One region of the Lederbergia graminis genome, then DNA from elsewhere that is predicted to be linked to it. Evidence: predicted binding sites of a transcription regulator. Region 1 holds the regulator's gene; each other region holds the start of a gene.
The links. Region 1 encodes Rex, which represses fermentation and respiration genes when NADH is low (regulators of the CRP and FNR family bind a similar motif). Its sites were predicted from a motif close to TTGTGAAATATTTCACAA; they were not measured.

Region 1 (3,267 bases):
AAGTTGAAAAACATGAAGAAGAACCAATAAAAAAAGCAGGTAGATTCAAATGATGAATCTTCCTGCTTTATTTTTGTATATTATTTTCAACCTCTAACTCTGCCGCTCTCGCCTTTCTATAGCCGATCCGCGATATCCAAATACTAATTTCATATAGTAAACATAAAGGGACGGTGACCATTAAATGAGAAATAACATCTGGCGGAGTAATAATCGCTGCAATGACTAGCAATACAAAATAGGCATACTTTCTAATCTTAGCTAAAAACATCGGCGTAATAATCCCTAGTCTAGTTAGAAAGAGAATGACAACCGGCAACTGAAAGAGCAATCCAAATGGAATCGTAATTTGAAAGAGAAATTGAAAGTATTCGTTAATTCCTATAGTTGATTGAATGCTCATTTCATTCGAAAGATCGAGCATAAATTTAATCAAAAATGGAAAGAGAACAAAATAAGAAAATGCCAAGCCCCCGAGAAAAAGAAGAACAGAAACAGGAATATAAGATAAAGTCACTCTTCGTTCCTTTTCCAGTAGACCAGGGCTGACGAATGACCATAGTTGATATAATACAACAGGAGATGTAATAATTAGTGCGATCACAAATGTCATATTCATATAAACTTTAAAAGGGTCTGTAACACGAAACGCATTCATTGTAAGTTCCTCAGCTACGTCCGCATTTTGGATAAAGTTTATAATCGGTTCTACGACGAGGAAGCCTACAATAACTGCTAACACGAAGAAAACGACTATCGTCATTAGCCGTTTTCTTAATTCTTCTATATGGTCAAGAAAAGTCATTTCTTTCTGATTCATAACTGTTCATCCTATCATTTGTCGGCGTCTTTTTTATTATCCTTTACTGGATCTACGTCATCTGCCAGACCTGCTGTTGCATTTTTAAATTCACGTAACGTTTTACCGGCAGCCTTGCCTAATTCCGGTAATTTTTTTGGGCCAAAAATCAGTAATGCTACAATAGCAATAATAACGACACTACCTGGACCGATAGCTCCTAATACCATTTGCGCCCACCTCCTTAATAGTTATAGTTTAACGGATTACATGTAATTTTGCTATTGACAATTTGCTTATTCTTGTGAACTTTCCGTGTCAGGATTCGGATAATTTTTCAAGAAATAGATAAGAGATTGTAGTTCTACTGCTAAATCGATGTGATGAACACGAACAGAAGGTGGTACAGATAATCTTGCTGGTGTAAAGTTAAGGATGCCTTTCACCTCAGTATCCTTCAAACGATCAGTAATTTGTTGTGCTGCATTGACCGGAACCGTTAAGATAACCGCAGTAATTTCTTCTTCGTTTAAACGTTGCTCTAATTCCTTCATATCATATACTGGTACATCACCGATATTAGTACCAATTTTCGATGGATCTACTTCAAATGCCATCGCTATTTTCGTACTGTTATTTTTAAGGAAATTATAGTTCAAAAACGCAGTACCTAAATTACCTACACCAATTAGCGCTACTTTCGTTATTTCATCTTGATCCAATGTTTTACTAAAAAATGATAGTAGATAGTTTACATTATACCCATAACCTTTTTTTCCAAGCGCACCAAAATAAGAAAAGTCTCTCCTAATCGTTGCAGAATCTACTTTTACAGCTTCACTTAGCTCTGCGGACGAAACACGCTGTTTTCCAGAAGCGTGGAGATTCTTGATAAACCTATAATATAATGGCAGCCGTTTTGCTGTCGCTTGTGGTATTTTCATTGTTTCTTCGCTCATCTTTTTACCTCCGCACAAATGCTAAATTATATCTCAACATCATTTCGTTTAAAATCCTTCCCTTTAGTTCCACCTGATTTTTCCAGGAGAAAGGTTGGACCAATAATCATTCCTTTATCTATTGCTTTACACATATCGTATACCGTTAAAGCCGCCGTAGAAACAGCTGTTAATGCTTCCATTTCTACTCCCGTATTTCCAATTGTCTTAACGGTAGCGAATATTTCTAGTTTCCACTTATTATGTGGTTGTTCTTTCCAGTTAAAAGAAATATCGATCCCCTTTAATGGAATTGGATGACACATAGGTATAATATCCCATGTTTTTTTAGCTGCCATAATTCCCGCTACTTGAGCGACAGCAAGTACATCCCCTTTTTTTATTTGGTTTGATTGTATATGTTCATATATAAGTTCATTTACTTCAATACTAGATTGCGCTTTTGCAATTCTAACCGTTTCGGGCTTATCACTTACATCCACCATTTTCGCCCGACCCTCTTCATTAAAATGTGTCAAATTACTCACGGACAGCCCCCCTTGTAATATCATACACTATTTTTTCCGACATGTCTTATTGTTCTCACTTTCCATGATTGAAGTTTGCAGCATATATACGGTAAACTAACTATGAAACTAGAGGTGAAATAATATGATGTTGTTACAAATTCAACAACTAACAAAATACTTTGGAGCAGAATTAATATTATCCAATATAAAACTTGAAATACAAACAAATGACCGCATTGCCCTAGTTGGGCGTAATGGTGCTGGTAAATCTACTTTATTAAAAATAATCGCAGGCCACCTTTCCTATGACTCTGGTCAGATAGTCAAGCCGAAAGATGTAACAATTGATTATTTAGCACAAAACACTGGACTTGAATCAAAATTATCTATTTGGGATGAAATGCTATCTGTTTTTGCGAAAGTAAGAGAAATGGAAAAAGAAATTCGCCAAATAGAGCTTGATCTAGCAACCGTAAGTGAAAGCGAAGCAGCAAAATTGCTACATGAATACGATAGACTCCAAGTGAAATTTAAAGAAATTGGAGGATATCAATACGAATCCGATATTCGCTCTGTATTACATGGTTTGCGCTTTTATGAAAAAGATTGTTCTACACTCATTTCTACTTTAAGTGGTGGGCAAAAAACGAGATTAGCATTGGCGAAACTTTTACTAACGAAACCTGATTTGTTAATACTGGACGAACCGACGAACCATTTAGATATTGAGACCCTTTCCTGGTTAGAGCAATATTTAGCAAATTATTCTGGTGCCGTATTAATCGTTTCACATGATCGCTATTTTCTCGATAAAGTAGTTACACAAGTGTATGAACTATCTAGAACGGAAATAAAGAAATTTCATGGTAACTACAGCAAATACTTAGACCAAAAAGCCGAATTGTATGAACGAGAAATGAAGCAATTTGAGAAACAACAAGAAGAAGTTGCGAAATTACAAGACTTCATTCAGCGAAATCTAGCACGTGCTTCCACAACG
Region 2 (3,267 bases), on a different contig from region 1:
CCTTTTGATAATTCCCCTCTCTAAGTTGCTGTTGGATAAACTTTTCTCTAAACGAAGAATATTGTAGATTCTCTTTCAAAAAAGCTTCCACTTCTTCCGATGTACCATTTTCATTCAATATATCAAATAGAATCTCAAGTAATTGTTCCTTATGATAGCGATTATCCGCAGCTGTAAGAAGGAGTGTATTCACTTTATCCTGCAGTCTTGCTCTAAGTGTTGGTACGTCGGCAAATTCTATACAAACTGAAAGCAATTCAATAGAAAATTCTTCCCACCCTTTGAAAATAGGACGATCACATTGACGTAAAATCGCATCAAAAATCTCTGCTCTTTGCTCTAGTTCATAATCCTCTGCATATATGGCGATTTCACTTAGCTCTTTTATTGCTCCACGGACTAAAAAGCCAATTGAACCGGAGGAATCATCTGCATACTGGAAAGCTTTAATCGCTTCTTCTAGTACTAATAATGGTATGGCAACGGCTACATTATGATTAGACGTCTTACTCGCTTTCTCCAATATCGCTTCCATATCACGTACATAATCAAACACATCACGATAATGAATAAAACCTTGTCTTCCTTTATGGGCACGTACTACTTCCTTTATCGCTTTTTTACAGTGCTTTATTTCGTCCTCATAGTCATGTTTGGAATATTTATAAACAAGATTACTTTCCAATACCTCATCTTTTTCAGCTAGTTCGAGGATAACTGTAATTAATTCTTCTTTTGATAGTTCTCGTAACACATCTATTAATTCAATCTTCTTTTCAATCTTCTTTCCACTTTTCTTTCCAATCTTCTTCACCTCTTGCTTAATCCCGTGGATATCTTCAAGTAATTCATAAAATGCTGCCACCTGGTGCTTACAAATAGGACCATAATCATATGGACAATCACAATTCGAAGAAATAATTTCCCCATTCTCTCCCAGCTTCACGACAACCTCATAGCGATCACTACCATTTACAACTAATAAATACTCATCTGCACCTACATATTTCTCCACAATACTACCCGAAGCATAATAATCATAGCCTCTCTCTTTTACCTTCTCGCTTACAAATTCTTCGAAATTAAGAATGTTCATTTGCTTCACCTCTCCTGGGACAAGGGGTCAGGAACACTGTCCCAAATTCTTCCGTCTCTTGACATTTAAAACAATTTTAACATCAATACGTAACTACATGCTGGTGAATTTGGAAATTTACTTGGAAATCACTTTAAAAAGTTTAATAGAACAAAGTGCATTCTAGTAATTATTGAAATTGGGTGGGACGAGGGTGTCTGACTCCATGTCCCTCTGAAATTGCCGGGACAAGGTTCCTGACCCCATGTCCCCTTGACCCCATGTCCCCTAAATATCCCATTTCAACCGTACTTTCCCACGCTGTTCCTTGTTTTACTCTCGTTTCGTTATGAGGTATAATTATGTGAAGTACTTCACTATGTGTTGAAGGGAGTGTTGAGGTGCTATGAGTTTGAAAGAGTTAGCTTTTGAACAGAGAGGAAAGGTAATCCTGCTCATTATGATGGCAGTTCTTTCTGGTGCAGTTATTGTAGCTCAAGGTTACTTAATTGTTTCCATAGTCGACCAAGTTTTTCTACAAGAAGCAACGTTTACGGATATAGCCCCGTTTTTATATACATTGCTTGCCATTCTATTTGCTCGTGCTGCTTTTCATTTTTTAAGCGGGAGAACAGGAGTCAAAATGGCGGCGAAAGTAAAAGGTGATTTACGAAAAAGCTTGTTACAGCGATACTCCAGAAATCCACTACAAGCATCTCTTCGTGGTCAATCTGGACAAAAAGTGAGTGTGTTAATGGATACGGTTGATGAAATCGATAGTTATTTCAGCAGTTATATGCCACAGCTCATACAAGCCACCATTATTCCAATCATTCTATTAATCGTCATTTCTACTCAACATATTGCAACGGCGATCATTATTTTAATAACTGCTCCATTTATTCCTATTTACATGATTGTCATTGGTTTTAAAACGAAGGACAAATCAGAGGAACAATTGGATAAAATGGCTGCTTTTTCAGGTACGTTCTTAGATACATTACAAGGAATTACAACACTAAAATTATTCGGACGCGCTCGTCAGCAAAAAGAAGCGATAAAGAAAAGTAGTTTAGAATTTCGCGAAGCAACGATGCAAGTATTGAAAATCGCGTTCAATAATTCTTTAGCGTTAGAGTTTATTTCCATGTTAAGTATGGGATTAATCGCGATGGAATTAGCGATTCGTTTAATCATTTACCAAAACATCGACTTCTTCACCGCTTTCTTCATGTTAGTGCTCGCACCTGAATTTTATACAAAATTAAAGGATCTCGGTAGTGCCTTCCACACAGGTCGAGGCAGTATGGGCGCAGCGAAGAAGTTGGAAAAAGAGCTTTCGGAAGAAGAAACGAAGGTGGATTGGGGAGAAACAAATTTAGAGAAAAACACTCCACCAAGTATCGAGTTAAAAGCAGCAAGTTTTAGTTATGGAAGTTCAAAATTTACTTTGAAAAATATCAATATTAATATGCAGCCGTATGAACAAATTGCCATTGTTGGGAAAACCGGGGCTGGGAAGTCGACTTTATTACTCATGCTCGCTGGCCTTGTCCCTTTATCAGAAGGTCAAATGTTGATTAACGGACGTGAGCGTTCCACTATTCGCGAACAAGCTTGGTTTGATCAATTAAGTTATATTTCGCAACACCCGTACCTTTTTTCCGGAATAATGGCGGAAAATATAGCGATTGGACGCACGGAAAAAGCGACACGCTCAGAAATCGAGCAAGCAGCGGAAAAAGCGGGACTTTTACCATTGATTGCTACACTTGAACATGGGTTGGATACTCCTATTGGAGAAGCAGGAAGAGGAATTTCTGGCGGGGAAAAACAACGTATTGCACTTGCAAGAGCATTCCTGAAAAACCCATCCGTTATTCTATTCGACGAGCCAACAACTGGGCTCGACCTCGAAACGGAGCAGATTTTGCAAGCAGCCATGATGGAATTAGCGAAAACAGCAACAGTCATTACGGTTGCACATCGCCTCCACACCATCAAAAATGCGGATAAAATCTTATTTTTAGAGCAAGGAGAACTGTTAGCTACAGGCACACATGATGAATTAATTGCATCTGTACCAGCCTATCGTGAAATGGTGTCTATCCAGCAAGGGAGGGACGAATAATGAAGTCTATCATTAAGGTGCTTTTACAAGAAAAAAAGGATATTTACCTTTCGATTCTTTG
Region 3 (3,267 bases), on a different contig from region 1:
TGCGCCCAGCCACCACCGTTAACTCCCTGAGATGCAGTTAAGATGACAAGATTCAGGATGGAGCGATAAATTGTGTCACTGTTAAACCAATGATTAATTCCCGCTCCCATTATGATCATGGAGCGCCCTTCTGTATCAATCGCATTCTGTGCAAATTCACGTGCTACTTGGACTACAACTGATGCTTTTACTCCCGTTACTTTTTCTTGCCATGCTGGTGTGTAAAAGGACGTAGCATCTTCATATCCTGTTGCTGCAAATTTACTATTAGGACGTTGAATTCCGTATTGACTTAACATTAAATCATATACAGTAGCAGCATACTGAATGGACCCGTCTGCTAATGTGATCTCCATCACAGGAATATCCCGTTTAAAAGTACCGTTCGCCTGGTTTTCAAAATATGGGAATACTATTTCTTTCCACTCAGAAGTAACTATCTCTACACTCATTGCTGGATCAATTTGTGAACCATCTTCATTTTCAAGGATTAAGTTCCAATTTGAATCCTCTTCCCATCGCTGTCCCATCGTCCCATTAGGAACGATGACATTATTAGAAATTTCATCATATATTACAGGTTTCCATTGTGCATTTTCCGATACTTCTCCTAGGTCACTAGCACGTAGGAAGCGCCCAGCTTTATAGGAATCCTCATGTCTATCTAACAGAATTAGAAATGGTAAATCTGTATATTGCTTTGCATAGTTTATGAACATTGGCTCTTTGCGCTGTACATAAAATTCATCAAGAATAACATGGGTCATTGCTTGTGCAACAGCAGCATCTGTTCCTGGGTGTGGAGCAATCCAATTATCTGCAAACTTTACACTTTCTGCATGATCCGGTGCTACGGAAACAACTTTTGTTCCTTTATAACGAACTTCTGTCATAAAATGGGCGTCTGGTGTTCTAGTTAATGGAACATTTGAACCCCACATAATTAAATAGCCAGCATTATACCAATCTGATGATTCTGGTACATCGGTTTGTTCTCCCCATATTTGCGGTGATGCTGGTGGTAAATCAGCATACCAATCATAAAAACTGAGCATCTCTCCACCTAATAAGGAGATAAAGCGAGCACCAGATGCATAACTTAACATCGACATTGCTGGAATAGGAGTAAAGCCTGCTATGCGGTCGGGTCCATATTTGCGAATAGTATAAAGTAATTGGGCAGATATTAACTGTAATGCATCTTGCCATGTAACACGGACATGTCCACCTTTACCTCGTGCTTGTTTATAAACCTTACTTTTTTCAGCATCTTCCACAATACTTGCCCACGCATCCACTGGACTAGAATGATCTTGTAATGCACTCTTCCATAAGCGCCTTAGCTTTCCACGCATATAAGGGTATTTCACTCGTAATGGGCTGTATTCATACCAAGAGAAAGATGCACCTCGTGGACAACCACGCGGTTCGAATTCTGGCATATCAGGACCACAGGATGGATAGTCTATTTGCTGATTTTCCCATGTAATAATGCCGTTTTTCACGAATACTTTCCAACTGCATGATCCTGTACAGTTAACACCATGGGTTGTGCGGACTACCTTATCATGTGACCATCGCTTACGGTACATATTTTCCCAATCTCTACTTTTTTCTTCGAGGATGGACCAGTTTCCAGAATATCTTTCAGTTGGTTTTAAAAATCGTAATCCAAATTTCCCTTTCATAAGTACCTTCCACTCCCCTTCTCTCCATGCATCATAAGATGTTGTACTTATTCCTATATTTCCATTGTGAAGGTTTATACAAAGTACTCCCATTAGGGAAATACCTAAAGATGTAGTGGGAATCCCTGAAAACATTCCTAATTTTTCTAAGTAGGTAATAATTGATAAAAAATGGTATTATTTAAAAAGAAAAGAATACACGTAGGGAAAGGCATGGTTTTATGGATACTTTAAAGAAGAAACGATTATTCAAAGAAGTGCAACAAATTGTGATGATTACAATTGGAGCAATTATTGCTGCTGTAGGACTAGAATTGTTTCTAGTGCCAAATTCTATTTTAGATGGAGGCGTAATAGGACTTTCTATTATAGGGGCAGAATTAACTGGATTTAAAATGAGTTTGTTCATTATAATTCTAAACTTACCATTTCTTTTTATCGGCTTTAGAAAAATTGGTATTAAATTTACTTTACATACTTTATATGGAGTAGTTGTATTATCCATAGCAACTTCTTTTCTTCATCATTTAGAACCATTTACAAATGATTTATTTTTAGCAACGATAATCGGAGCAGTAATATTAGGTACCGGTGTTGGCTTGGTAATTCGAACAGGCGGAGCATTAGATGGTACTGAAATTATCGCGATTATTATTAGTAAAAAGCGTCCTGTATCAGTAGGTCAAACAGTTATGATTATCAATGTGTTCATTTTTACACTTGCAGCTTTATTAGTATTTAGTTGGGAAACTGCGATGTATTCCATCATTACATATTTTATTGCTTATAAAATGATTGATATTGTGGTTGAAGGTTTAGAGGAATTAAAATCAGTAACGATTATTTCCGATACTCCAGAAGAAATTGCTAACCGATTAATAAAAGAATTAGGTAGAGGAATTACCTATATTCATGGCGAAGGTGTATATAAAAATGAGCCAAAGAAAATTATCTATTCCATCGTTACCCGAATCGAATTATCAACCGTACGTGCAATTACACACGAAATAGACCCAAAAGCACTCATCGCAATCGAAAATGTCTCAGACATCTCAGGCAGCAACTTTAGAAAAGAAAACGCGCATTAAATAGGATAGCAGTAAATTCCGAAGATAATCCCAAAGGATTACAAACATAAATAAAACCCGAACTATCATCTAGTTCGGGTTTCTTTATTAGAGTAATAATTGCAAAAAAATTAATATGTGAAGACAGTAATTAAAAGATACAAGCGGAAGAAATACACGGAGACTCCTACCATGAAAGCAAAAAATTCTAATTACGAAAAAAGACAACAATAAATAAAACCCTTCTAATTCGTAAAATAAAAAGCTATACCTACCATGTGCAAGATAGTATCAGTATGGACTACTTAATCCATTTTCATCCTCTGTGGTGTATAGCCGGTTTTGTGATACATGGTTGACTGCGGGAATAAAGGCCTCATATATTACATTATTAGTAGCAGATACTGTTGATTGGAGCGGCAGGTGGCGACTCCTGCGGGACTAGCGTGCAGGTGAGACCCTGCAGATAGAAAAGCGAAGGCGACTGATCAGCGGCGTACGAACGGGAGACA

Region 2: cydD (thiol reductant ABC exporter subunit CydD) is a predicted target of Rex. The motif match lies at 1,438-1,455, and genes of this name have one in related genera.
Region 3: ACFPM4_RS06010 (nitrate reductase subunit alpha) is a predicted target of Rex. The motif match lies at 1,753-1,770, and genes of this name have one in related genera.

Annotation. Positions count from the first base shown of each region.
Region 1 is NZ_JBHSMC010000003.1:5,577-8,843, reverse strand. It holds gene ACFPM4_RS04565 (YdiK family protein) at 1-30, shown strand, start outside; gene tatC (twin-arginine translocase subunit TatC) at 68-820, opposite strand; gene ACFPM4_RS04555 (twin-arginine translocase TatA/TatE family subunit) at 835-1,029, opposite strand; gene ACFPM4_RS04550 (redox-sensing transcriptional repressor Rex) at 1,096-1,758, opposite strand; gene moaC (cyclic pyranopterin monophosphate synthase MoaC) at 1,785-2,285, opposite strand; gene ACFPM4_RS04540 (ABC-F family ATP-binding cassette domain-containing protein) at 2,410-3,267, shown strand, end outside.
Region 2 is NZ_JBHSMC010000045.1:37,799-41,065, forward strand. It holds gene ACFPM4_RS20040 (SWIM zinc finger family protein) at 1-1,096, opposite strand, end outside; gene cydD (thiol reductant ABC exporter subunit CydD) at 1,482-3,206, shown strand; gene cydC (thiol reductant ABC exporter subunit CydC) at 3,206-3,267, shown strand, end outside.
Region 3 is NZ_JBHSMC010000004.1:32,583-35,849, forward strand. It holds gene ACFPM4_RS06010 (nitrate reductase subunit alpha) at 1-1,688, opposite strand, end outside; gene ACFPM4_RS06015 (YitT family protein) at 1,910-2,776, shown strand.